4 regions of the Vibrio vulnificus NBRC 15645 genome follow, and region 4 is predicted to be linked to each of the others. Evidence: predicted binding sites of a transcription regulator. Region 4 holds the regulator's gene; each other region holds the start of a gene.

Evidence for each region. Region 4 encodes CRP, which controls carbon source genes, mostly activating them, when cyclic AMP is high. Its sites were predicted from a motif close to TGTGANNNNNNTCACA; they were not measured.
Region 1: deoD (purine-nucleoside phosphorylase) is a predicted target of CRP. The motif match lies at 1,791-1,806, and genes of this name have one in related genera.
Region 2: recB (exodeoxyribonuclease V subunit beta) is a predicted target of CRP. The motif match lies at 1,346-1,361, and genes of this name have one in related genera.
Region 3: gltB (glutamate synthase large subunit) is a predicted target of CRP. The motif match lies at 3,226-3,241, and genes of this name have one in related genera.

Annotation. Positions count from the first base shown of each region.
Region 1 is NZ_CP012882.1:52,789-58,029, reverse strand. Features, by position in the region: gene AOT11_RS16100 (lactate dehydrogenase) at 1-911, opposite strand, end outside; gene deoD (purine-nucleoside phosphorylase) at 962-1,672, opposite strand; gene AOT11_RS16090 (YbgA family protein) at 2,088-3,041, shown strand; gene AOT11_RS16085 (MerR family transcriptional regulator) at 3,031-3,837, shown strand; gene phrB (deoxyribodipyrimidine photo-lyase) at 3,846-5,241, shown strand, end outside.
Region 2 is NZ_CP012881.1:2,281,487-2,286,727, forward strand. Features, by position in the region: gene recC (exodeoxyribonuclease V subunit gamma) at 1-1,148, shown strand, start outside; gene recB (exodeoxyribonuclease V subunit beta) at 1,458-5,078, shown strand; gene recD (exodeoxyribonuclease V subunit alpha) at 5,075-5,241, shown strand, end outside.
Region 3 is NZ_CP012881.1:1,019,309-1,024,549, forward strand. Features, by position in the region: gene AOT11_RS04630 (sensor domain-containing diguanylate cyclase) at 150-1,949, opposite strand; gene mnmL (tRNA modification radical SAM protein MnmL/YtqA) at 1,991-2,947, opposite strand; gene gltB (glutamate synthase large subunit) at 3,497-5,241, shown strand, end outside.
Region 4 is NZ_CP012881.1:1,791,045-1,796,285, reverse strand. Features, by position in the region: gene AOT11_RS08370 (TIGR02444 family protein) at 1-19, shown strand, start outside; gene AOT11_RS08365 (hydrolase) at 165-1,142, shown strand; gene AOT11_RS08360 (YheU family protein) at 1,198-1,410, shown strand; gene AOT11_RS08355 (phosphoribulokinase) at 1,539-2,408, shown strand; gene crp (cAMP-activated global transcriptional regulator CRP) at 2,651-3,283, shown strand; gene AOT11_RS08345 (DUF1338 domain-containing protein) at 3,408-4,199, opposite strand; gene astD (succinylglutamate-semialdehyde dehydrogenase) at 4,411-5,241, opposite strand, start outside.

The DNA of each region.
Region 1 (5,241 bases), on a different replicon from region 4:
ACGGCGCCTTTCGTCGGGTAGTTGAAGGTTGCCATATTTCCCATTGGATCTTCAACGTTGCCGCGGGCCAAAATGGTTTGGTATTTCTGGTCGATACGTTCACGCAGATAGTCAGAAGGTGTGTTTTCTGGCTCTTTTGCCTCTGCGGTGTATTGCGGAGAAACAAAACGTGAAATCGCTTCGTAAGGGTTGTGATCAACCGTACCTAGTGGCTCTTCTTTGGCAGAGTAGTTCACATGTTGGCAAAGAATATAGCCAGAATGCGCATCGCCTGTGGCCATCCAATAGACACCATTGTCGCTATTGGGTTGCAAACGTTGGTAATGAGAAGCAAGTTCGTAATTGAGCGCATGGTTGACCCATCGCGCATCAATCGTTGCCAATTTACGGCGGCAACGGCTGGCAATGTGTTCAACATGGTCATAAAACGTTTTTGGGTTGATGGCCAGTTTACGGCAAATCTCGCGCACCGAGTAACCGGTGAACAACAGGCCCATTAAGTTTTCTTGAAACTGAAGCTTTTTGTTGGCGCCAGACCATTTATCGACAAACGTGGATTGGCATGCTTTGCAGCGATAGCGTTGGCGATCACCACTGTAACCAAAGGCATGGTAGAGATGTTTGTGGGTATGAACAGAAAGGCCAAAGTTTGCGCAGTCGTCGTTGCGACACGCTGGCAAACCATCACTGTGAAGTTGACGTAAGCGATGCAGCTCATTCAACACTTCACGGTTGTTAAGTAAGGGGGGGAAAGCTCCACATTCACGACAGACCATCGCTGGACGCTTAGGGTTCGCATGTTGCAAAACGTATCGTTTTGCATCGCTCAGACCAAAGTTGTCACACGCCAATGTTTTACAAAAGTTGAGTTGTAACCCATCTGCGTCTTTTGGCAGTTCGCCGTTAGACACGATCGCCCCCTCGGGATTATTCGGTGGCTGGGCGAACCCAGCCAAAAAACTTAAAGATTGATTGCTGTTTCTAGCGCGACTTTCATCATGTCGTTGAACGACTTCTGACGATCTTCAGAGCTTAGTTTCTCGCCACGGATGATGTGGTCAGAAACAGTCAGAATAGTCAGTGCTTTTGCTTTCAGATCCGCAGCCACACCGTAGATGCCAGCCGCTTCCATATCCACACCTAGGATGCCCAGTTTTTCCATCTTCTCGAAGATGTCTGCTTCTGGTGTGTAGAAAAGATCCGCAGAGAATACGTTACCGACTTTTACTGGTACGTTTTGCGCACGTGCTTGTTTAACGGCTTCTTCCAATAGACCGTAATCCGCCAGTGCAGCGAAATCGTGATCGTTAAAGCGGATACGGTTTACTTTAGAATCCGTCGAAGCACCCATGCCGATCACAACGTCCATCAGGTTAACGTCGTCGCGCACCGCGCCACAGCTACCAACGCGGATAACATTTTTCACGCCGTATTCCGCGATCAGTTCGTGAACATAGATACATGCAGATGGGATACCCATACCGTGGCCCATAACAGACACTTTTTTACCTTTGTAAGTGCCAGTGAAGCCGAACATGTTACGAACGTCACAAACTTGTTTTACATCTTCCAAGAAAGTTTCTGCGATGTACTTAGCGCGTAGCGGATCGCCTGGCATAAGTACGGTTTCTGCAAAATCACCTGGTTGTGCGTTGATGTGTGGGGTTGCCATAGTATTCTCCAATATTTCTATTGAGGTAATTGTCATCAAAAACAGAGTCAAATTACCAATTCTGTTGAAACTGTTTTCGTTCGTTGAGGCAATACTAGCTAGATAATTCGCCATTCCATGAGAGGTGGCTCACAAAAGCTCCTGATTATACATTTATAACCACGATTGATAACTAAAAATGTTGAAACTTAAGGGGCAATCGATTTGCCATGCTTGAAGTGCGTCACAGGGGCGTTGGGAGGGGGTGGGAGCGTCGCAACTTATGGGTGATTTGTTACATGTTAATAACCTATGACATGGTTTAGTAACGTTAATTGTGGATTTTTCCTAGATATGTACAAAAAAAATATTTGTACAACTCAAGTTTGCTTGCTATAAATTGTACAAGTAATTTTTTTGTACAAGGGTGATGAGCATGAGTTCTTCTACACTAAAGATCGGTATCAGTGCATGTGTGTTGGGTGATCAAGTCCGTTTTGATGGGGGACATAAACAGAGTCGTTTTGTGGTGCAGGAACTGATGCCACACTTCTCCTTTGTGCCGGTTTGCCCTGAGGTGGGGATGGGAATGCCTGTACCGCGCCCGACGATTCGCCTTATTTCGAATGAAGAACGAATCGCGATGGTGGAAACAAAGAACCCTGACAAAGATTACACTGAGCAGATGCTCTCTTACTCTGAGCAGCAAGTTGATCGATTAATGGCACACTCTTTAAGTGGTTACATTGTCTGCGCAAAATCACCCACCTGTGGCATGGAGAAGGTCAAGGTCTACAAAGCTCATGGCGCGGAGAAAGAAGGCGTTGGTTTGTACACCCAAACTCTGATGCGCAAAATGCCTTGGTTGCCGGTGGAAGAAGATGGCCGCCTGAACGATCCTGTGCTGCGTGAAAATTTCGTCACTCGTGTTTATTGCCTGCATGATTTTAATACCAACGTGCTGAATCAGTTGTCGCGCAAAAGCATCGTCGAGTTCCACTCTCGCTACAAACTGACCTTGATGGCGCATCATCCAGAGTCTTATAAAACCTTGGGCCGCTTGGTAGCCAAAATAGCCGATTATGATATCAACGAGTTTGCTGTTGAATACCGTCAAGGGTTGATGGTCGCGCTAACCCATCGAGCAAGCCGTAAAAACAACACCAATGTGTTGATGCATGTTCAAGGCTATTTTAAAACGGCACTGAACAAAGAGCAGAAAAGCGAGTTGGCGCAAGTGATCGATGATTATCGCACAGGTATGCTGCCACTGTTGGCACCATTGACCTTGATTCGCCACTATCTCAATACCCATCCTGATGGCTATTTGGAAAGCCAAAAATACCTCAAGCCTTATCCACAAGAGTTGAAATTACGTTATGGTTTGTAATGAAGAAAATGCAGTAGAAAAGTGGTATGCGATTCGCGAAGTCTCTGAGATTACGGGGGTTAAGCCGGTCACTTTAAGGGCGTGGCAGCGTCGCTACAATTTAGTTCAACCCGAACGTACTGAGAAAGGGCATCGACTCTACAGTGAAGACAATATCGAGATGATTCGCGAAATTCAGGGTTGGCTCGCTAAAGGTATTGCCATCGGCAAGGTGAAAGATCTGCTGGTAAACCCCGATGCCGAAGGCGCGTTGGCAGCGGAGAGTCGTGAGTTAGATGAAGTCGAACGAATGTTGACGGCTCTGTCTGTACTGAACGCAGGCAAGGCTGAGTCGGTGCTCAATACGGTTCTGAAAGAGTATCCATTTTCGGTGGTTTGCGATCAGTTCTTATATCCGGTCATGACGGCATTGGAACGGGTTAAAAGCACCACTCGTAGCCTACAAAAAGGCTTACTTCGTTCTATGCTGCATACTCGTCTCACCTTTATTGTTGAAGCAGAGCGGAAAGCGGCCAGTAAAGGCAAGTGTCTACTGCTTTCCTATGAAGGCGGCGATTTTATTGCGGGATGGATGGAGGCAGTGACGTTAAGCGAACAAGGTTGGTATGTCACCTTGATTGATGGAGTGGAAGATCTTTCTGGGCTCGATTTTGCTGATGTCACCGAACACTATCAGCGTGTGCATATTTTCTCGCATCGAGCGTTGCAAGAGAAACAGATGAACATGGTTAAGTCCATGCTCGATAACAACAAAGTTACGTTGAGCGATGTTCTGGCTCGACTCCAGTTTGGGTAGGGATGGTAATGAAGCTGGTTTGGTTACGCAGAGACTTGCGCAGTGTGGACAACACAGCGCTCAATCATGCTATTGCGACTTCACAAGAGGTGGTTGCCTGTTTTGTGGCCACCCGTTTGCAATGGCGTGATCATCACATGGCGCCTATGCAGGCCGATCTCATTGCGCGGCGTTTGGCGGTGCTGGCGGAAGAACTCAACGCGCTCAACATCCCGCTGTTGTACGACGAAGTGGATGACTACGCACAAAGCGCAACACGCGTTGCGAGCTGGGCTGAACAATTGGCGGTTAGTGAAGTGGTGTTTAACCGCGAATATGAAGTCAATGAGCGTGTTCGTGATGAACAGTTAATCAATCAGCTCGCATCATCAGAGATTGGTGCCCTCGATGTCGAAGATAAGTGTGTGCAGGCACCTGGCAGTGTGTTGAATAAACAGGGGGACTATTTCAAAGTCTTTACACCGTTTAAAAAAGCGTGGCTGAAATCGTTTGTTCCTCCACAGATCATCAAAACCTCAGCGGCGCAGCCGGTTGTATTGCCTGAAGCCCTGCAATCATCACTTTGGCATGAGCAGGCGCCGTTTAGCTACCCACGAGAAAGCAGCGAGGCATGGTCTGTTGATTCTCAACAGATTCGTGAGACGTTAAGACGCTTCTGCCATGAGGAAGTGGATCGCTATCACGAGCAACGAGATTTCCCTGCCACGGCAGGCACCAGCGTGCTGTCCCCTTATTTGGCGATTGGCGCCATTTCGGTCAGGCAATGTATTGCACGACTGTATTGGCAGCAAAGTTATCTGTCGAATGGTCGTGAAGTGTGGTTGAGTGAGCTTATTTGGCGTGAGTTCTATCATCACCTGATTCATTTCGAGCCCAAGTTGGTCAAAGGGCAGGGCTTTGTCGAGTGGGAAAAACATCTGCTATGGCCAGCAAAACCGGACTGGTTTGAACGTTGGTGCCGAGGGGAAACAGGCTACCCCATTGTGGATGCAGCGATGCGGCAACTCAACCAAACGGGATGGATGCATAATCGCTTGCGCATGATCGTGGCCAGTTTTCTCACCAAAGATTTGCACGTCAACTGGCGGCTGGGCGAGCAATACTTTATGCAGAAACTGGTGGACGGTGACTTTGCGGCCAACAATGGAGGCTGGCAATGGTGTGCCTCGACAGGGTGTGACGGTCAACCTTATTTTCGGATCTTCAACCCAATTACGCAGGGAGAGAAGTTTGACCCGAATGGCGAGTTTGTGAAGCACTGGCTACCAGAATTAGCGCAGGTGCCGAGTAAGTTCGTTCACCAGCCGTGGAACTGGCCAGGTCACATGCAGTTGGATTACCCAGCGCCAATGGTTGATCACAAACAGGAAAGAGAGATAACCTTGTCTTTGTTTACCCAAGCCA
Region 2 (5,241 bases), 490 kb from region 4:
TATTAAAGATGATCACCTGCGAGCATCCCATGGTGCCATTTAGCCCCCAAGCGTTTTTAGGCGAACCTCCAAGCAACGCGAAAAGCTATGCCAAAGAGTGGATTCCAGCGGCCCAGCAGCAGAGTGAAGGCCAAATGCCATCGCAGCAAAGTGCGCCATTTTATCAAGCCCTTGACGATTATTTACTGGGTGCCACGTTCCCGCTTGAACTGGATCTGGTTGAGTTGCAACGTTTCTGGCGACTGCCAGTGCAGTACTTCTTCAATCGCCGTTTGAAAGTCGTTTTCGAGCCACCAATGGCCGTGATGGCCGATGAAGAGCCGTTTATTTTGGATGGACTCAACAGCTTCCAATTGCGTGAACAGTTGCTGCATCGTCTCTTATCGGATGAAAACAGCACGCCTGACATGGCACAGCCGCTGATTGAGGAAGTACGCAGTGAATTGCGTGCTCAGGGCAAGTTGCCGATCGGTGCCTTTGGCGAGTTGGAATTTGATACTAACCGCGTGCAAGCTGAAGCATTAATGGAAAAATTAACCGGGCTATCTCACGCGGCTTTGGATGATCTCGAAGTGGATCTGGCCTTTACGCCAGTTGGTGAAGGCAAAACGATTCATTTGAGCGGTTGGTTAACACAGCACTATCAATCTGGGTTACTGCGTTATCGCAGTGGCAAAATTCGCTCTCAAGATTACTTAGCGGGTTGGATTGATCACCTTTCGATGTCGGCTATGGGCGTTGCCAAAGTGACGCATTTGATTGGCTACGACAAGAAAGAGGGGGTTGTGCACCTCAAATACCCGGCGATGGCGGATGCTGGCCAAGCCAAATCCTTGCTTAACGAATTGATCCGCCTGTATATCGAAGGCATGACCCAGCCTTTGGCGTATTTCCCCAAAACCGCATTGGCGGCCATCGAAGCTGGCATAAGCCGCGGGCAATGGAATGATGATGAAGAGAAAGCGTTGAAAAAAATGGCGGATACCTTCAATGATGGTTTCTTGGGCGCAGGGGAAGGCGCAGACAGTTACATCAGTCGTATTTGGCCAAAATGGAATGATCAACTGGCCCATCAAGTGCGTTTGATGAGTAGTTTGGTGCTGCAAGGGGCAAGATTGTCCGTTGTGGATGCGTCAGAGGAAGCATAAACGATGTCGCTCAACGTCAACAATGGGATAAAAGCGCTGCAATGGAGAGGAAGTAGGGTGGCCGCCAGAAAATCATTATCGTGTAGGGCGTTTGCTGTACGGCCACAAGGTCAGAGGGACCATGATTCGGTTGAGTGGTTCGTGTCGAACCCTTTGATCTCGTGAGGCGCATACTACCCAGAGCGGCGAGGATGTTCCGTGAGTAAGATCCCACAACATCCTAATATTTAGAGAGTTAAGATAAATTCATAGCGTTTTTAAGGTTTGATCACAGATCAAACAGCAGATGATCCGGAGACAGTGAGTAAGATGACGCACAAGCCTGAGCCAACCCCGTTACAAACCATGACCTTTCCATTACATGGCGCAAGGTTAATTGAAGCGTCGGCGGGGACAGGTAAAACTTTCACCATTGCTGGATTGTATTTGCGCTTACTGCTTGGGCATGGCAGTGAAGAGACGCGTCATCAAGCTCCACTGACGGTGGATCAAATCTTGGTCGTGACCTTTACCGAAGCCGCAACCGGTGAGCTGCGTGATCGCATTCGTGCGCGTATTCATGATGCGCGTTTGGCGTTTGCTCGAGGACACAGCCAAGATCCCATCATTGAGCCGCTGCTGCGTGACTTTCCCGATCACAAGCAGGCTGCCGCTATTTTGCTGCAAGCCGAAAGGCAGATGGACGAAGCGGCGGTGTTCACTATTCACGGTTTTTGCCAACGGATGCTCACGCAAAATGCGTTTGAATCCGGCAGCCGTTTTAACAACGAATTTGTCACCGATGAAAGTCAGTTAAAAGCGCAAGTGGTGGCCGATTATTGGCGACGCAATTTCTATCCCTTGCCCACAACATTGGCCGGTGAAGTGCGCCAGATTTGGGGTTCACCCGCGGCGTTGTTGAGCGACATTGGCCGTTATCTCACTGGTGCGCCATTGGCGCTGAGCGTCAACGCGATGAGTGGTGATCTTGCGGCGTTGCATCAAGAAAACCTGCAAAAAATTACGCAGCTCAAAAGTGCTTGGCGAGCGGCGCAGCCTGAATTGCAAACGCTCATAGAACAATCTGATATCAACAAACGCAGTTACACCAAAAAGTCATTACCAGAGTGGTTAGATACGGTGAATCGCTGGGCGGAAAGCGACACGTTTGATTACCACTACCCAGATAAGCTGGCCAAATTTGCTCAAAGCGAGCTGCTGGCCAAAACAGCCAAAGGCACTGCGCCAACGCATCCGCTATTTGAGCAAATTGACGCGTTTTTGGCCAACCCGGCTAGCTTAAAAGCCCCATTGTTGGCACACGCGATTGAGCAATGTCGCGCATGGCTGGCCAAAGCCAAAGAGCAGAAACAGCGTTTGTCATTTGACGATTTGTTAACGCGTTTATCCGCGGCGATCGATCAAGATGAAGCGCAGTTATTGGCAAGTCGAATTCGTACTCTTTACCCCGTTGCCATGATTGACGAGTTCCAAGATACCGACCCTTTGCAATACAGTATCTTTAGTCGTATTTATTTGGAACACCCACAAACTGGGCTGTTTATGATCGGCGACCCGAAGCAGGCGATTTACGGCTTCCGTGGGGCTGATATCTTCACTTACATCAAAGCGCGTAACCAAGTGAGTGCCCACTACACCTTGGGAACAAACTGGCGATCCAGTGCTGAAATGGTGTTGGCGGTAAACCAACTGTTTCAACAACCAGACAGCCCATTTATTTATGATCAAGACATTCCATTTTTGCCAGTCAGTTTTAGCCCCAAAGCGGAACAACGCATTTGGAACATGGCAGGCCAAAAGCAGCCAGCCCTGACCTACTGGTTACAAGAGTGCGAAGAAAAACCCGTGGCGAAAGGGGAATATCAGCAAGCGATGGCCGAGGCGACCGCCAGTCAGATTCAGCAGATTCTGACGCTCTCACAGCAAGGTCAGGCGTCATTCCAGCAAGGTGAGCTACAGCACGCCATTCAAGCGGGTGACATTGCGGTGTTGGTACGAACCGGCAGCGAAGGGCGATTGATTAAGCAAACTCTCGCTAAGCAAGGCATCGCCAGTGTCTATCTCTCGAACCGCGACAGCGTTTTTCTCAGCCCCGTCGCGCAAGATGTTCAGCGCATATTGCAAGCGGTGCTCACCAGTGAAGACGATCGCGCATTGCGGGCGGCATTGGCTTGTGAGCTGTTTGCCCTTGATGCCGCCAGTCTGGATAAATTGAATAACGATGAAAATGCGTGGGAAAAAGCGCTCAGTGAGTTTAAAGAATACCGTAAGCTGTGGCTTTCTCGTGGCGTGATGCCGATGCTGCGAGCGGTGATGGCCAAACGTCATATCGCAGAACGTTTGCTGACTCAGCAAGAGGGTGAGCGCACACTCACGGACTTGATGCATTTAGCCGAGCTGCTGCAGCAAGCAAGCAATGAGATCGACAGCGACCACGGTTTGTTGCGTTGGTTTGCTCAAGCCATTAGCGATGCGCACAATGGTATTGGCGGCAGCGATGAGCAGATCCAACGTCTCGAATCGGAACGCAATTTGGTGCAGATCGTCACCATCCACAAATCAAAAGGGCTTGAGTACGATCTGGTTTTTCTCCCGTTTGTCTTTGCCCATCGAGAAGCCAGCGAAGCGAAGTTTTACGACGCGCAAACCGATCGCACCGTGTTAGATATCACCGCCAGTGATGCCGCGCTGCAACAAGCGGACAAAGAACGATTAGCGGAAGACTTACGCCTTATTTATGTGGCGCTCACTCGCGCCGTTTATGGCTGTTTCATTGGCGCGGCGCCACTGCGCAACGGTCGCTCCACTAAAGAACCCACGGGCGTGCATCGCAGTGCCATGGGGTATTTGGTGCAAAATGGCCAAGAAGGGGGAATTGCCACGCTGCAACAAGCGTTGGCAGGACAACAAACGCAGTCAGACAGCATTGTCGTTATCTCACCGCCAACCTTGCCGGATGAGCGATATCAACCTATCGCAACGCCCGCGTTGTCGCTCTCTGCGCAAGAGCTGGCCACGCCGATCGATCGTTTATGGCGCATCACCAGTTACTCCGGTTTGGTCAAACAAGGTAGCCATCAAAGCGACTACGACGCCAGTTTAGAAGTGGTGGGGTTTGATATCGACTCTTCCACCGAAGATCCGCAAGCGCCAATCCAAGAAGTGGAGAAGTCGATTTTTACCTTCCCCCGTGGCGCCAGCGCCGGTACGTTTTTGCACTCGTTGTTTGAAGAGGTGGAGTTTACTCAAGCGGCGGACTCTGAACAGAATCGCCAAGTGATCACCGAGCTGATGGAAAAAAACTTGATCGACCTTGAATGGTTGCCCGTTTTGCAGCAGCTGGTGGATACCGTGTTGTCAACGCCGCTTGATGGCAAACATTTGTACCTCAACCAAAAAACGCCGTCACAGCGTCTGGTGGAAATGGAGTTCTTATTGCCGATAGAAGTGCTCAGCGCTGCCAGTTTAAACCAAGTCATTCAGCGTCATGATCCCCTTTCTGCTCGCGCGGGGGATCTCGGTTTCCAAACGGTGCAAGGCATGCTCAAAGGCTTTATTGATTTGGTGTTTGAACACCAAGGCAAATATTACGTGCTGGACTGGAAGTCCAACCATTTGGGTGACGCGGTGCATTTTTATCATGGTGAGGCATTGCAAGGGGCGATGGTGGATCATCGCTACGATTTGCAATACCAAATCTATGCGTTGGCGCTACACCGTTTTCTGCGCAGCCGTTTGGCCAACTATGATTATCAGCATCATTTTGGTGGCGTCTATTATCTGTTTCTTCGTGGTATGGATGGCGAAAGTGAACACGGTATTTTTTCTGCCAAGCCTTCGTTGGATTTATTAACGGAAATGGACCGTTTGATTGACGGTCTTGAGCCTCAACCTAGATCGACCCAAGGTGGTCAGATGGAGTTACTATGATGTTGAATGGGTCACTCCAAGCGACGCTGTTGATGCTTGAACGGCAAGCCCAACAAGGCTACCTGCGCTTATTGGATTATCAATTTGCGCGCTTTATTGGTGAGCAGAGTCAGCACAGCGGATTAGCGCTGTTGGCCGCTGCGGTCAGTGCCGAGTTAGGCAA
Region 3 (5,241 bases), 770 kb from region 4:
GCATTCAATGCCGTGCAAACCTCGAACAGACCCTGTAATGAAAATGGCGATCGCGGCACGTTTCAACATCAAATTCACGCACTTAGTTTAGCTTGTTTACCCTTGAGGGTTAAGCTATTGAAATCACAACAAGCACAATCAATAGAAAATCAGTTGGCGTGAGGGGGATTGTCCTGTACCAAAGTGGACGGCGATTCGCCAGAAGAGAGAGAGATAGGATGAACAGAAGTGCGATTCCGGCCATCTGACTTGGCTTGATAAAGCGCGCTATCCGCAAGCGCCACCCCCATATCAGGAACATCTTCAGGAGAGGGAATGTAAGAAACCAAACCAATACTGATGGTTACTCGCCCTGCAATCTTGGAGCCTTGATGGGCGATGTTGCTTTCGGCGATGTAAGTGTGGATCTTCTCCGCCACTTTCAAAGCCCCTTCTGCCGTAGTATTGGGCAACAACAGAGCAAATTCCTCTCCGCCATAGCGCGCGACGCAATCAGATGAGCGGCTGACGACTTGACTAAAAACGGTCGCCACCTGGATCAGCGCCTCATCGCCTGCTTGATGGCCATAGCGATCATTGAACTCTTTGAAGAAATCAATATCGCAAAGCATGATGGTCAGCGGCAATTTTTCTCGAGCATGATGGAACCACAGAGTATTCAGCTGCTCATCAAAACGGCGACGGTTGGACACTTGAGTTAAGCTGTCCATAAAGCTTAGTTTTTCTAGCTCGAGGTTCGCGGCTTCCAATTTCTGCTCGGCGAGATAACGTTCCGAGATATCGCGTGCCATGATCAAGACGCCGTTGGTTCCCGAAGCGGGATCGCGAAACGGTGACTTCACCACGTCATACCAAGCGTATTCTCCATTACTGTCGAGCACTTTATCGATATAACGCAGCGACTTACCTTCGTGCAACACCTGACTGTCCGTCACAGAGAGACGCTGGTACATCTCACCGGGAACCACATCTTGCAAACGCTTACCGATGAGATCATTCACGTCCGCGATGCCCAGCGCTCGCACGAATGGCTCGTTACACGCTTGATACACCAAATTCTCATTGAAGATACCGATCGAATCAGGGCTGGCTTCCAAAATGTTTTGTAAGATGGTATCTCGCTGTGCCAACGCCACCTCGGTATCTTTGCGGCGCTCCATCTCATCTCGTAGATTTTGCTGCATGGCATGCCACTCTGTCACATCATGGCTGATGCTAAGAGTACCAATTGGCTCACCCGCTTTGGTCATCAATAAACTTTGATTAACTTCCAACAAACAACTGCGCCCTTGCGGATCGGTCGTCCAGCGGCGTTCACTTTGACGGCCTTTCATCAGGCGACTTTCCGGCATAATCGCTTCATCTCTCCGCCCTTCCCAGAACAGTTCAAAAGCGCGGTTGGTGGCCAGAATTTTGCCGTCATTGTCTTTCAGGCAGATCAGTTCGCTTAGCGAATCTAATGCTGATTGCGCCACTAAGAAGGCATCGAGATCGTCCATATGACGAGAGCGATTCGAAGGATTTAATTGGATATTCAGTAGCCAGCAATGCTGGCCACGGTAGTAAACTTTGCGACCACTTAACGCCACGTCAAGATGCTCGTGTTCCGATGCTTGCCAGGCAAACGCAAGCTGACTGAACTGACGACCAGAGAGTGAGGTTAACGAGTTGGACAACTGTTCAATGGCGAACGTCGCCGGAAAAAGATACGTTCGGTTTAGCTGGCGAACACCAAGCTGCTGCATCGCTGCATTGTTTGCCAGTAGCACATGCTGCCCAGTGAGATCGACCAATAAGACAGGGGACATCAAATCGAGAATCAGCGTATCAAGCTCTCGTTGATAACGAAGATGCAGCAGCCGAACCACAACATAGCCTAACACCGCCATTAAAATAATCGCGCCGTAATGTTCTGCGAGGTGTGCTATCCATGCAAACTGCTTGTCCATTCTCACTCTTAGATGAATTGTGTGTGCGGCGACTATACCAACTATTGAGGGTGAATTCCGCTTTTTAATTGCGGTTTAGTATAGACAAAAGAATGGCCAAGCGCACTGCCCTGTCCGCCATGCTGAGCAAGGTATTGACCAATTTCAGTCATGGCTAACCAGCGATTTTCACACCATAAAGGCGATAGCAATGTCGGACGACGAGCGGCTGAAGAGACTCGGTGGAAAATCACCTCTGGCGGTGTTCGGCGAATCATTTCGCAGGCAATCTCGACATATTGCTCTAATTCTGGTGCTTCCAACTTACCCGCACGCCAAGCTTTGGCCATGGTGCTGCCTTCGACAATATGCAAACCATGTAGTTTTATGCCATCCGTACCGACCTCAATCACTTTTTCTAAGGTGGCAAAGTTATCGTCTGGAGACTCTTTTGGTAACCCAACGATCAAATGCGTACATACTTTGATGCCCAAGGCTCGAGCTCGCTGAGTGATCTCTGCGTAGCATTCAAAATCGTGTCCACGATTGATCCGCTTTAAGGTGTCATTGCTGGCCGTTTGCAGCCCCAACTCCAACCAAATTTCATAACCTTGCTGCACGTAATCCGAGAGCAGCTCTAACACCGAATCAGGCACACAATCTGGGCGAGTCCCTACGCAAAGACCGACAATATCCGCGGCTTTCAACGCTTCTTCATACATGTTTTTCAGCACCTGCACTTCAGCATAGGTACTGGTGTAGGCTTGAAAATAGGCTAAGTACTTTTTCGCGCGATGCACTTCTCCCGCTCGCTCGCTCAATTGCTCTCGAATACTTTTGACTTGAGCTTGCTCATCAGCGAACGATGCTACATTGCAGAAAGTACAGCCACCACGGCCAATCGTGCCATCGCGATTTGGGCAGCTAAAGCCCCCATGAAGCGTCAATTTATGCACTTTTTCTCCATATCGACGCTGAAGATCCTGACCAATCGTATTCACTAGCTCATGTAATTGCATTGAAAACCACCAATTGAAAACCGCAATCAATCTCACTACGGTTTCTGTAAATTAATTACACACCTGCAAGAAAAAACACAAAATTTTAGTAAATTCAAACGAAGCTTTTCATGGCAAAAATCAATAAACATGCATAAATAAAAGAAAAACGGGCCAATGTTGCATATTTGTTAAACGCAAAGTGCATTTTTAAACAAGAATCTTGCCTAACTCTGGTTACTTTTCGTTGCATTCCTTAGTCACAAAATTGTAGGATACTTACACATAACCGTCATTTTTGTGAGCTTTATTACAAAATCAAATGCGGAATATGTCTGCGATAAGCCACTCCAACCTATATAAATCACTAAAAAGTGACCAATAAAACAGGCTTATCACCAAGGATTGTTTTTCCCACAAAATTTTTCCTGTGGGATACGGAAAGGACTCAAAATCAACCCCCTCTGGTTGATTGCGATTCAAAACTATAAAGGACAAGGGGCTCAACCCGAGAATGCGATCTCATCGTATTGGTGTTGCTGCGCCTTCTAGAACTGGAAGGAAGTATCTATGGTAGATAGAGAGCAAAGTTCGCAAGGGCTTTATACTCCTGAGCTAGAGCATGATGCCTGTGGTATCGGTTTTGTCGCTCATCTCAAAAACCGCAAATCCCATCAGGTTGTGACACAAGCTCTAGATATGCTAGCTCGCATGGAACACCGTGGTGGTCAAGGTTGCGATCCATGCAGTGGCGACGGTGCGGGTATTTTGCTGCAAAAGCCTCACGAATTTTTGTTAGAAGAAGCGGTCAAGCTTGGTATCAAGCTGCCTTCTTTTGAAAAATATGGTGTTGGTGTCGTTTTGTTCCCGAAAGACGAATACAAACGCGAACAATGCCGTGACATCCTAGAACGCAATGCAAAACGCCTTGATTTGGACATCATTGGCTATCGTGTCCTGCCAACCGACAATTCGATGATTGGCGCCGATCCGCTGAGCACAGAGCCTCAATTTGAGCATGTGTTCATTTCTGGCGGCCCAGGTACCTCACCTGAAGAACTTGAGCGCAAACTATATGTGCTGCGTAACTACACCGTACGCGTTTGCCTTGAGAGCGTTTCGAATATCGGGGATGACTTCTACATCAACTCGATGTCATACAAAACCTTGGTCTATAAAGGTCAGCTAACCACTGAGCAAGTACCTCAGTATTTCCAAGACCTACAAAACCCGACCATGGTCACCGCACTGGCTCTTGTGCACTCTCGTTTCTCTACCAATACTTTCCCGAAATGGCGCTTGGCTCAACCTTTCCGTTACATTGCGCACAACGGTGAAATCAACACGGTTCGCGGCAACCTTAACTGGATGAAAGCACGCGAAGCGATCTTAGACTCTAAGCTCTTCACGCAAGCTGAGATCGACATGCTATTGCCGATCTGTCAGGAAGGTGCTTCTGACTCTGCAAACTTTGACATGGTGTTGGAACTGCTGGTGCTTTCAGGCCGCAGCCTACCGCACGCGCTAATGATGATGATTCCTGAAGCGTGGCAAGAAAACAAAACCATGGATCCAAAACGCCGTGCCTTCTATCAATACCATGCCAACATCATGGAACCGTGGGATGGCCCTGCGTCTGTTTGCTTTACCGATGGTGTGCAAGTCGGTGCAACATTAGACCGTAACGGTCTGCGCCCTTCACGCTATACCGTAACCAAAGACAACATGCTGATCATGGCGTCTGAATCTGGTGTTGTGGAAATCCCGCCAGAAAACGTGGAATACCGTGGCCGTTTGCAGCCAGGGCGTATCTTCGTTGCCGATCTCGAGCAAGGCCGCATCATTTCCGATGAAGAAGTGAAAGATTCGATTGCCAACGCTCAGCCGTATGAACAGTGGGTAACGGATAATCTACTAAGCCTCAAATCACTGCCAGATGCCGATAACGTCCACAGCCAACCGTCACCAGAGCGTCTACTGCATCGCCAGCAAGCGTTTGGCATCAGCGCAGAAGAAGTGAATGAGATCATTCTGCCGCTGGCACAAACCGGCTATGAACCCCTTGGTTCGATGGGTGCTGACTGGCCAGTTGCGATCCTATCGCATCAATCTCAGCATTTAGCTAACTACTTTAAGCAGTTGTTTGCTCAGGTGACTAACCCGCCGATCGACCCGATCCGCGAGCGTATGGTGATGTCACTCAATACCTACATCGGTAAAGATCAGAACTTGCTGGCAGAATCACCGGTTCATTGCCGTAAAGTAGAACTTGAGTCTCCAGTGATCTCAAACGCTGAGCTCGAAAAACTGCGTGC
Region 4 (5,241 bases):
GTCACAGAAACTCAGTTGAAGTGTGATCCTGAGCCCGTCTCACAAAAAACATTCCCCTCAATGATTGACGAAAAGTTGAGCTGAAGGACTAAATTAACTCGTATCACGCATACAAAGGTCAGTGAAATGCCTCGCTGATCCAAATCACTCAAAGAGCAACACACATGACTCAGTTTACCGCCGCAGCTGGGATAAAAAATCCACACCTACAAACCTTATTGCCGCGCTTAATTCGTAAAAAAGCCTTGTTCGAACCTTTATGGCAAACGCTGGACACCCCAGATGGTGATTTTTTGGATCTCGCTTGGAGCGAATCTCCGCACAATGATCAAGCCAAAAACAAACCCTTATTTGTGTTGTTTCACGGCCTTGAAGGCTGCTTCTACAGCCCTTACGCCAATGGTCTAATGAAAGCCTTTGCTGACGCTGGTTGGCTGGCGGTGATGATGCATTTTCGTGGTTGCAGCGGTAAGCCTAATCGCCTCGCGCGCGCGTACCATTCCGGCGAAGTAGAGGATGCAAGACTGTTTCTTTCGCATTTGCACGACGCGTTTCCTCACACCGTCAAAGTAGCCGTGGGTATCTCCTTGGGAGGCAATATGCTGGCCAACTACTTGGCCAAGTATCAGGGAGACGAACGACTGGATGCGGCGACCATCGTCTCTGCACCGCTTGATTTGTCCGCTTGCTCGCAACGTATTGAGCAAGGGTTTTCGCGCGTCTATCGTCGCTACTTACTCTCCTCGCTCAAACGCAATGCACTGCGTAAGCACCATTTGCTGGCTGGCGAACTCGATCTTTCCTATCAAGCGATTAAACGAGTAACAAGACTGTACGACTTTGATGACTTGATCACCGCCCCGCTGCACGGCTTTCAAGATGCCGCCGATTACTATCAGCAGTGCTCTGGGCTCAACAAACTACGCGATATTCGCATTCCGACTCAAATCATTCACGCGAAAGACGATCCCTTTATGACCGACGCAGTGATCCCTAAGTTTGTGCTCCCAGACAACATCGATTATCGACTGTTTGATCACGGTGGTCATGTCGGCTTTCTTAGCGGAACTGCCCTGCAACCGCGATTTTGGCTAGAAGAAGCGCTGCCCGCCTACTATGAAAGTATGGCGGTTTCTGGATAATAGCGCCGCTATCGGCCAACAAATCCACTCACGAGCATAGAATAAAGAGGTATTTATGATCGTTCCATGGCAACAAATCAGCCCTGAGGCGCTGAGCAATTTGATTCGCGAGTTTGTGCTGCGTGAAGGCACCGATTACGGTGAAAGTGAATACTCACTTGAAGAAAAAATCGCACAAGTACAGCAGCAGTTGGAATGCGGCGAAGCGGTGGTGGTTTTCTCTGAGTTACACGAAACCGTGGATATCCAGTTAAAACAAAAATTCTAGCTGCTCCACACTTTACCGAATCCCATCCCATGACAAGCAAAGTGAACGTGCTATAGTGGGACAAACGATTGCTCCGCGGGAGGCCGATTCCCGCTCAACAGGTAAGTTTGAATACGACAAGGTCTGTCATGTCTGCAAAACACCCAATAATAGCCGTCACGGGTTCATCCGGTGCCGGCACCACCACCACCTCCGAAGCTTTCCGCAAGATGTTCAATATGATGAGCATCAAGCCCGCATGGGTCGAAGGGGATAGCTTCCACCGTTTTACGCGCCCAGAGATGGACGTCGAAATTCGTAAGGCAAAAGAACAAGGCCGTCATATCAGCTATTTTGGCCCTCAAGCCAACGATTTCCCAGCTCTAGGCGAATTTTTCCGCCAATACGGTAAATCTGGCACTGGTGAAGTGCGCCGCTATCTGCACACTTTTGACGAAGCGGTACCCTACAACCAAATGCCCGGCACTTTTACCCCATGGCAAAAGCTACCCGAAAATACCGATGTGCTGTTTTATGAAGGGCTGCACGGTGGCGTCGTGGATGGCGAAGTGAATGTCGCGCAACACGTCGATTTCTTGATAGGCATGGTGCCGATCGTCAACTTAGAGTGGATACAGAAATACGTGCGAGATACCCGAGATCGCGGTCATTCACGCGAGGCCGTGATGGATTCGATTGTGCGCTCAATGGACGACTATCTGAATTACATCACACCGCAATTTTCTCGTACTCACATCAACTTTCAGCGAGTCCCAACGGTCGACACCTCCAATCCGCTCAACGCCAAAGGTATCCCAAGCCTTGATGAAAGCTTTGTGGTGATTCGTCTTAGAGGAATCAAAAACGTTGATTTTCCATACCTACTGGCGATGATCGATGGCTCGTTCATGTCACGCCACAACACCCTTGTGGTGCCGGGAGGAAAAATGAGTTTTGCTATGGAATTGATTGTGCAGCCTATCCTGCAACAATTGATTGAAACGGGCAAAATTGGATAAAAACCCAGCGCAGAGAGCGATTACTTTTCATACCGTGATCATGTGCACAGTTTTGCTTAAAAAATCCGATACTCGGCACGATTAAAATCAAGAAATCGTTTTCGAAAAAGGATACTATTTCAAACCGAAACACAAGATAGCTTGCAGCCTTAGTTAACAGCTCTTATTCTAGGAAGCCAAGATTAAGGCTTCGCTAAAATATGGATAGCGGCAAGCGTACCCTGCAGAGGAAGTGAGATATTATGGTTCTAGGTAAACCTCAAACCGATCCAACACTAGAGTGGTTTCTTTCACACTGTCATATTCATAAGTACCCATCAAAAAGCACGCTAATTCATGCGGGCGAAAAAGCAGAAACGCTTTACTACATCGTAAAAGGTTCTGTTGCGGTACTGATTAAGGATGAAGAAGGTAAAGAAATGATCCTTTCTTACCTAAATCAAGGTGACTTTATTGGTGAACTAGGCCTGTTTGAAGAAGGCCAAGAGCGTACCGCTTGGGTTCGCGCAAAATCTCCTTGTGAAGTCGCGGAAATCTCATTCAAGAAATTCCGTCAGCTAATTCAGGTAAACCCTGACATCCTGATGCGTCTATCTGCTCAGATGGCAAGCCGTCTGCAAGTGACCAGCCAAAAAGTGGGTGACTTGGCATTCCTAGACGTAACTGGTCGTATCGCTCAGACGCTATTGAATCTTGCTAAACAACCAGATGCGATGACACACCCAGATGGCATGCAGATCAAGATCACTCGTCAAGAAATCGGTCAAATCGTTGGCTGTTCTCGTGAGACAGTAGGTCGTATCTTGAAGATGCTCGAAGAGCAAAACCTGATTTCTGCACACGGCAAGACTATCGTTGTTTACGGTACTCGTTAATTTCCATTAGCGATGAACAGTTTCAAAAGCCACTCATGGCAACATGAGTGGCTTTTTTGTGTCACAGAGACGGCAATTGAGAGCCGTGAGCGACTCTGTTAACCGCTTCTGTTAACCAGTCCTATTAACCATTAGTGCTTTCGAAAATCTTATCGGCAGAAGCTTCTACAAACCCTGGGTAAAGCTCACCGTTGTCCATCGGGTAACGCTTGGCGAACTCGTAGAAACCACCAGGAACGATTTCACTGCCCTCGCTAAAGTGCACCGCCACTTTGTCGGCCATGGTCGAGGATTGCTCGAGCAACACCTCTGGCGAGCCTTTGACTTCACCACCCACTTCATTAATGACAAAACCTGCGTTGCGTAAGTGATCATTCACGCCTTTAACCGAGTCCAACGCCTTGAGCTGATTAACACTGACGGTAAAGTGATTGGCACCATAGCCATGAGCCGCCAACCAAGACGCGTATTCACTTTCTTGTGCTAGGGTTTGGTAATCAGCAAACGACAGCTCCCATAAGCGGCCACCGTGTAAAAATGCACAGTCCTCTAGGCGAGAGGCGTCGACTTGCGCCACCAATTTTTCGACGATGGCTTGCAACGCCTCCGAGCATTCATCCACTTTGAGCGCGCTGATAAACACTTTAGGTTGGGTAGGGTCGGGATGCTCAAAGTGCTTGGCAATCAACTTTTTGCTCTTAAACAGGTAATCACCACACGCCACATAGCCAAGGTCTAGAAATGGCTTAGCTAGCGTCTCAATACCCAGCGGAGCAACATTAAATGTGCGCAAAGCGATGTGGTCGTTAATCAATGGCTCGTCTTCTTCAAGCAGTTGATGAACTTTTGCAGCGGAAGGACACAAACGTTGAATATAGTCATTCCATAGCGATTGAAAGAGAACAGCTGGCGTCATAACGCCTCCTTGTTGTTGTAGATTCACGTTGTCAGTTATAGCGTAAATGGAAAAATGGCGATGGCGGTTGCAGTCCAGAGTACAACCGACATCGCCATCAACCTGTGACGGCGATGACCGAGGTGTAAAAACCTCACTTATCACTGGGCAACAGTGACTCAGGCTCGATCCCACTGCGCCCTTGGGCGACTAACGCACCCTTATTATTATTTTACAGTTCGACGCCTGGGCTTAACGTTGCAGGGAGTAATGTCTCCTCCCCTTCCATCGAAGCCATTGGATAGGCACAGTAATCCGCGGCGTAATACGCACTGGGGCGCAAGTTGCCCGACGCACCAGGGCCACCAAACGGTGCATCACCGCTCGCACCCGTTAGCTGACGGTTACGATTGACGATGCCAGCACGAATATGGTCAACGAAGTATTGCCACTCACCATCATCGGTTGACACCAAACCGGCCGATAAACCAAAGCGGGTATCATTGGCGAGCTCAACCGCTTGCTCTAGTGTTTGATAACGTACCACTTGCAGCAATGGGCCAAAATATTCTTCATCGGGCAACTCGGCAATGTTGGTGACATCGATAATACCCGGCGTGACAAATGCCGCCGTACCCGCTTTGGCTTCAATCAAGCTCTCTCCACCAAGCGATTGCAGGTTGGCTTGCGCCGCCAAAATGAAGTTTGCAGCAGCCATCGAAATCTGTGGTCCCATGAAAGGAGCGGGTTCTGCAAATGGCTGATCAACGCGCAACTTCTTGGTCGCTTCGACCAAGCGGGTGATCAGTGCATCGCCTTTCTCACCCAATGGGATGTAGAGACGACGCGCACAGGTACAGCGCTGTCCTGCACTGATAAAGGCCGATTGGATAATGGTGTAGACGGTGGCATCAAGATCGCCATAGTGATCGGTGATCACCATAGGGTTATTGCCCCCCATTTCAAGTGCCAGCATCTTGCCCGGCTGACCGGCAAACTGGCGATGCAATAAGTGGCCTGTGTTGGCGCTTCCCGTAAACAGCAAGCCATCGATGCCTTTCGA